DNA from 2 places in the Kocuria sp. BT304 genome. Region 2 is predicted to be linked to the other one. Evidence: predicted binding sites of a transcription regulator. Region 2 holds the regulator's gene; the other holds the start of a gene.

Region 1 (3,403 bases), 250 kb from region 2:
GATCCTTGAAGGCCGCGTGGTCCGGGACCGCGAGCCCCAGGTGCTCCCACGCGGCGGCCATCGCGATCCGCCCGCGCGGGGTGCGCCCGAGCAGCCCTTCCCGCACGAGGAACGGCTCCGCCACGGTCTCCACGGTCTCGGTCTCCTCCCCCACGGCGATCGCAAGGGTGGACAGTCCCACCGGCCCGCCGTTGAACTTGCCCACCAGGGCGGAGAGCACGTTGCGGTCCAGCCGGTCCAGTCCGCGGGCGTCCACCTCGTACATGTCCAGGGCGGCGCCGGCCGCGCGGGCGTCGATGCGCTCCACACCGTGCACGAGCGCCCAGTCCCGCACCCGGCGCAGCAGCCGGTTGGCGATGCGCGGGGTGCCGCGCGAGCGGGACGCCACCTCGCTGAACGCCTCGGAGGTCATGGCCAGGTCCAGCAGCCCCGCCGAGCGGCGCAGCACGAGCTCCAGCTCCGGGACCGAGTAGAACTCCAGGTGGCCCGTGAACCCGAAACGGTCCCGCAGCGGACCGGGCAGCAGACCGGCGCGCGTGGTGGCACCCACGAGCGTGAACGGCGGCAGGTCCAGGGGGATGGAGGTGGCGCCGGCGCCCTTGCCCACCACGATGTCCACGCGGAAGTCCTCCATGGCCATGTAGAGCATCTCCTCGGCCGGGCGGGACATCCGGTGGATCTCGTCGAGGAACAGCACCTCCCCGTGGGTCAGCGAGGAGAGGATGGCGGCGAGGTCCCCGGCGTGCTGGATCGCGGGGCCCGAGGAGATCCGCAGCGGGACCTCCAGCTCCTCCGCAATGATCATGGCCAGGGTGGTCTTGCCCAGACCCGGGGGCCCGGAGAGCAGCACGTGGTCCGCGGTGCGCCCGCGCAGCTTGGAGGCCTCCAGCACGAGGGACAGCTGGGCCCGCACCCGCTTCTGCCCCACGAAGTCGTCGAGCGTGCCCGGACGCAGCGACGCCTCCAGCTGCTGGTCGTCGTAGTCACCCTCGGCGCCCACGAGCCGCTGCGGCCCCGCGGCCCCGCGCTCCTCCACGGCCATGCTCAGCGCCTCCCAGTGGGTGCGTGCGTGGTGCCCTTGGACGTGCCGAGCCACGAGAGCACGGCGCGCAGGATCTCCGCCACGTTGCCGGAGTCACCGAGCTCCGGCTGGGTCTGCAGGGCGTCCTCGATGCCGCGGACGGCGTCCTTCTCGCTCCACCCCAGGCCCGTGAGCGCGTCGACCACCTGGTCGCGCCACACCGGCACCTGCGGCTGGTTGGCCTGCTGGACGGGAGGTTCGGGCAGCACGAGCTTGTCCGCGAGCTCCAGCACGATCCGCCGCGCGGACTTCGGCCCGATGCCCGGCACGGCCGTGAACGCCTTGTCGTCGCCGGCGGCGATGGCCCGGCGGGCGTCTTCGGGCCCGAGCACGGACACGGCCGCGAGCGCGGTGCGCGGCCCCACGCCGGAGACCCCGAGCATCACGGTGAAGATCTCCTTCTCGTCCGCCTGGGCGAACCCGAAGAGCAGCGGGGCCTCGTCCTTGCGGGCGATGTAGGCGGTGTGCAGCCGCGTGGTGGCGCCTACCCGCAGCCCGGACAGGGTGCGGGGGCTCGCGTGGACCTCGATGCCGAAGCCCGAGACCTCCACCACGGCCAGGGTGGCGCCCACGAAGGCCACCTCACCGGTCACCGAGGCAATCACGGCTGCTCCCCTCTCCCGGCCGGGGCCGGGCTCGTTCGCGCACCGGAACCGGGAGTGCCGGTGGTGCGGGGGCTGGTGCCCCGGTGCTCGGGCGCGGCGGGGGCCGCACCGGATTCGAACACGTGTGCGAATTCTCCGGGGCCACTGTACCAACGGGGGCGGACCTGCGGGGACTGGCCACGGCGCACGGTGGAGCAGGCACCCGGTGGGCCCACCGGCGTCCGGCCGCACGGACGCGCCGTCGGCGTGTGCCCCGGGGCGACGCTCAGCCGCGTCTGCCCCGTGTCGGGGCCCCGCCGCGGGCCGCAGGGGCGCGCGAGGCGGACTCCGCCCGGCGCCACGCCTGCTGGGCCGGTGTCAGCGCGGTCCCGGAGGCCCGGGCCGGCCGGGACCCGGAGTGGGTGGACGTGGCCGCCGCCGCGTCCATCCCGGCCACGCCGCCGCGCCACCCGTGGCACACGGCCAGTGCGAGGGCGTCGGCGGCGTCGGCCGGGCGGGGCGGGGCGTCCAGGCGCAGGATGCGCACGACCATCCGGTTGACGGACTCCTTGTCCGCGGAGCCATCCCCGGTGACCGCGGCCTTGACCTCGGAGGGCGTGTGCCACGCCACCGGGATCCCCCGCCGGGCCGCCGCCGCGATCACCACGCCGGTGGCCTGGGCGGTGCCCACCACCGTGGGCGCGTTGTTCTGCGCGAACACCCGCTCCACCGCCACGACGTCCGGGGCGAAGCGCTCCATGAGCTCCTCGGCCGCCTCCATGATGGTCAGCACGCGGCGCTCGAGGGCCTCGTGGGCACGGGAGCCGCTGACCTGCACGTGCACGAACGTGCCCGTGCGCTGGGCGGACATGTCCACCACGGCGAAGCCGCAGCGGGTCAGGCCGGGGTCGACCGCGAGCACGCGCCGGGTCCCCGGCGCCTGCGCACCGGTCACGGGCCTACTCGTCGTCCTCGAGCTGGGCCATCACGTCCGCGGGGATGTTCGCGTTGGAGTAGACGTTCTGCACGTCGTCGAGCTCCTCGACCGCGTCCGCGAGCTTGAGGAACTTCCGCGCACCCTCGGCGTCCAGGTCCACGTTCATGGTGGCGCGGAACTGCGGGTCGTCGTTGTTGTACTCCAGCCCGGCCTCGTCCAGCGCCGCGCGAATCGCGGGCAGGTCCGTGGCCTCGCTGACCACCTCGAAGACGTCCGACTCGTCCAGCACCTCGTCCGCGCCGGCGTCGAGCACCGCCATCAGCACGTCGTCCTCGGTGAGGCCGTCCGTCTTGGCGACCTCCACCACGCCCTTGCGCTCGAAGAGGTACGCCACGGACCCGGAGTCGGCCATGGTGCCACCGTGGCGGGTCACGGCCACGCGCACCTCGGAGGCCGCGCGGTTCTTGTTGTCGGTCAGGCACTCGATGTACAGCGCGGTGCCCTGCGGGCCGCGGGCCTCGTAGAGGATCTCGGTGTAGTCGATCGTCTCGCCGGTCAGCCCCGCGCCGCGCTTGATCGCGCGGTCGATGTTGTCGTTGGGCACCGAGTTCTTCTTGGCCTTGGACACCGCGAGCTCGAGCGCCGGGTTGCCGGAGGTGTCCGCGCCGCCCATGCGGGCCGCGACCTCGATGCCCTTGATGTACTTGGCGAACGCCTTGGCCCGTTTGGCGTCGATCGCCGCCTTCTTGTGCTTGGTCGTGGCCCACTTGGAGTGACCTGACATGGATGACCTCCTCGAAA
Region 2 (3,403 bases):
GTGCCGGTGGGGTTGTTCGGGGAGCACAAGAACACGACGTCGGGCGCGTGCTCGCGCACCTGGCGGGCGGCGGAGTCCGCGTCGAGGGAGAAATCGGTGTCCCGCTCCCCCTCGATGAACGCGGTGCCCGTGCCGAGCGCGAGCAGCGGGTACATCGAGTAAGTGGGAACGAAGCTGAGCAAGGACCGTCCCGGACCACCGAAGGCCTGCAGGATCTGCTGCAGGATCTCGTTGGACCCGTTGGCGGCCCACAGGTTCTCACGGGTGAGCCCGTGACCCAGGTACGAGGCCAGGGACTCGCGCAGAGCGGTGAAGTCCCGGTCCGGGTACCGGTTGAGGGACGACGCAGCCGCCTGCACGCCCCGGGTGATGGCCTCGACGACGCCCGGCGGGACGGGATGGGTGTTCTCGTTGGTGTTCAGCGCCACCCGAACCTCCAGCTGCGGGGCCCCGTAAGGGGACATGCCACGCAGGTCGTCGCGGAGCGGCAGGGACGAGACGGTGTTCTCCGGAGAATTCACCGGCCCAGTCTAACGGCCGGGTCTATCGGGACGGCACTTCCAGGACCTGCCCCGCGGAGAGGTCCGGGGAGGTCAGGCCGTTGAGCTCAGCGATGTCACGCATGACCTCGCGGGGGTCCCGCTGCGGATCCGCCGCCACGGCGATCTCCCACAGGCTCTGCCGGGACTGGACCGTCACGCTGTGCGTGACCGGGGCTCCCACCGCATCGGTGGAGGCGTGCACGGTAGGAGGCAGCAGGAACACCGCGGCCACCACGAGCAGCGCCGCAGCACCCGTGACCACCGGCAGACCGATCAGCAGGAACCGGCCCCGACGGGTCAGTCGGAGGACGGCCCCCGCGGCGGAGTCCACGGAGCCCGCCGGACGGGCCTCAGCGGCGGAGACTCCCCGCACGATGGCCCTGATCCCCGAGATCCGAGACGCCGCATCCCCTGCGTGGCCGCCCGGCGCGGTCTCGCCGCGACCGGCACCGCTCCGTGCGGCGTTCCCGCGCGCGGCGCTGCCCGGCACGACCTTCCCGCGGAGACCCGCGACTCGCGCCGGGGTGCTCCGACGCTCTGACCCGAGACCCGCGGCACCGCGACCATCTGAACCCCGACCCGCTGCATCCCGGGCCGCTGCACCCCGAGCAGCGCCCACGCGGACCCGCGCGCCCCGGGTGCCGTGTAGCACGGCGCGGCGGGCGGTCCCCGGCATGGTGAGAGCGGTCATGGCAACCTCCTGGTGGTCTGTCTGGTGCCACCGTCCGGTGGCGGTGTTCGAACGCCGGTGGCGTGTAGAACACATCTTCGAATCACTGGAACCAGTTCTAGCACGGATGTACGAATCCTGTCGAGGTCTGTTTCGAACACATATTTGAATACGCAGGCCAGCGCGGGTTAAGCTGGTGCGACACCCGTGACAGTCGACCCCACGTCTCCGACACGCATAAGCGGACGGCGCTCCGCGGCCCAAACCTTCGGGAGCGCAGTGTGCGACGCGGCGAAAGGACCCCGCTCGTGAGCACCACTTCCCCGGCTCAGCAGACACCCGGCCCGCGCGCTGGAGCACTCTCCGACCGTCAGGCCAAGATCCTCGGCGCCGTGCAGCGCTCGATTGCGGACCGGGGGTACCCGCCGTCCATGCGCGAGATCGGCGACATCGTGGGGCTGGCCTCGCTCTCGAGCGTCACCCACCAGCTCGGCCAGCTGGAGAAGTGGGGGTACCTGCGCCGGGACCCGCGCCGACCGCGCGCCATGGAGGTGCTGCGCCCGCTCAGCCAGCAGGAGCTCGACCGCCACCTGGGAGCCGCGGAGTCCGCGGGTGAGCAGTCCCCCTCCGGCGCCTCAGTGTCGCCCCTGGTGCCCACCATGTCCGCGGTGCCCGCGGTCGACGAGGACGCCGCCATGGTCCCGGTGCCTCTCGTGGGACGGATCGCGGCCGGCGGGCCCATCACCGCCGAGCAGTCTGTCGAGGGGGTCTACTCCCTGCCCCGGCAGTTCGTGGGCCACGGCCAGCTGTTCATGCTCAGGGTCTCCGGCGACTCCATGATCGACGCCGCCATCTGCGACGGGGACTGGGTGGTCGTGCGGCAGCAGAACTCCGCGGAGAACGGGGACGTGGTGGCCGCGCTGCTCGACGACGAGGCCACCGTGAAAACCTTCCGACAGCGGGACGGCCACACCTGGCTGCTGCCGCAGAACACCCGCTACGAGCCCATCCTGGGCGACCACGCCACGGTGATGGGCAAGGTCGTGTCGGTGTTCCGCTCCCTGTGACGCCCCGCCCGGCCTGAGCGCGGCCCGCAGAGCGCGCGGTCGAGGGCCGCCCGGATCACGCCGGACGGCAAACCCGCGGGACTGCGCGGTTCGAGCAACGCCCGGGATCAGGACCGGTTCAGCCGCTCCAGGGCGCCCAGCACGGTGCTCCTGTCCGTGGTCGGCCACAGCGGGGGCAGCGAGCGGGCCAGGAACGAGCCGTAGCGTGCGGTGGCCAGCCGGGAGTCCAGCACCGCCACCACACCCCGGTCCCCGCTCGCCCGGATCAACCGCCCCGCGCCCTGCGCGAGCCGCACGGCGGCGTGGGATGCGGAGACCGTCATGAAGCCGTTGCCCCCGGCGCGCTCGGCCGCACGGGTCCGCGCGGTCCCCAGGGGGTCGTCCGGGCGCGGGAACGGGATCCGGTCGATCACCACCAGGCGGCAGGACTGACCCGGCACGTCCACGCCCTGCCACAGGCTCATGGTGCCGAACAGGCTGGCCGCGGGGTCGTCCGTGAAGTCCTTCACGAGGGACGGCAGCGATGCGTCCCCCTGGCACAGGATCGGGAGCTCCGTGCGTTCGCGCAGGGCCTCGGCGGCGTCCTCCGCGGCACGCCGTGACGAGAAGAGCCCCAGAGCACCGCCCCCCGATGCCTCCAGCAGGGCCAGCAGCTCGTCCAGCTGCTCGCCGGCCACGCCCCGGCTCGGCTTGGGCAGGTGCTTGGCCACGTAGAGGATGCCCTGGCGCCGGTAGTCGAAGGGGCTGCCCACGTCCACGCCCCGCCACGACGGCGCGCCCGGACCCTGCAGACCCAGGGAGCCGGCGACCGAGGAGAAGGAGGACCCCACGGCCAGGGTCGCGGAGGTCAGCACCACGGTCCGGCCGTCGAAGAGACCTTCCCGCAGGGGCCCCGCAACGCTCAGCGGGGCGATGTTGAGGGTCGCGGGCTCTCCCGCGTCGGTTCCCACGTACCCCTCCGTGGGGCTCCACCGGCCCACGCGGGAGACCCACAGGACGTCGTGGGTGGTGTCCGCACCGAGCACGCGGTCCGCGGTGTCCAGCAGCTCCGACAGCCGCGAGCGCGCGGCGTGGCGCCCGGCGTCCTCGCCCTTGGTCTCCCCCTTGGTCTCACTGAGACCGGT

What was found. Region 2 encodes LexA, which represses DNA repair genes until DNA is damaged. Its sites were predicted from a motif close to TCGAACANNTGTTCGA; they were not measured.
Region 1: the regulator LexA is predicted to act here: its motif matches at 1,801-1,816, upstream of ruvA (Holliday junction branch migration protein RuvA).

The regions. Positions count from the first base shown of each region.
Region 1 covers NZ_CP030039.1:1,666,126-1,669,528, forward strand. Annotated here, with positions in the region: gene ruvB (Holliday junction branch migration DNA helicase RuvB) at 1-1,042, opposite strand, end outside; gene ruvA (Holliday junction branch migration protein RuvA) at 1,045-1,686, opposite strand; gene ruvC (crossover junction endodeoxyribonuclease RuvC) at 1,952-2,620, opposite strand; gene DNL27_RS07400 (YebC/PmpR family DNA-binding transcriptional regulator) at 2,625-3,386, opposite strand.
Region 2 covers NZ_CP030039.1:1,914,796-1,918,198, forward strand. Annotated here, with positions in the region: gene DNL27_RS08470 (histidinol-phosphate transaminase) at 1-464, opposite strand, end outside; gene DNL27_RS12455 (LysM peptidoglycan-binding domain-containing protein) at 544-915, opposite strand; gene lexA (transcriptional repressor LexA) at 1,521-2,279, shown strand; gene DNL27_RS08485 (ATP-dependent DNA helicase) at 2,387-3,403, opposite strand, start outside.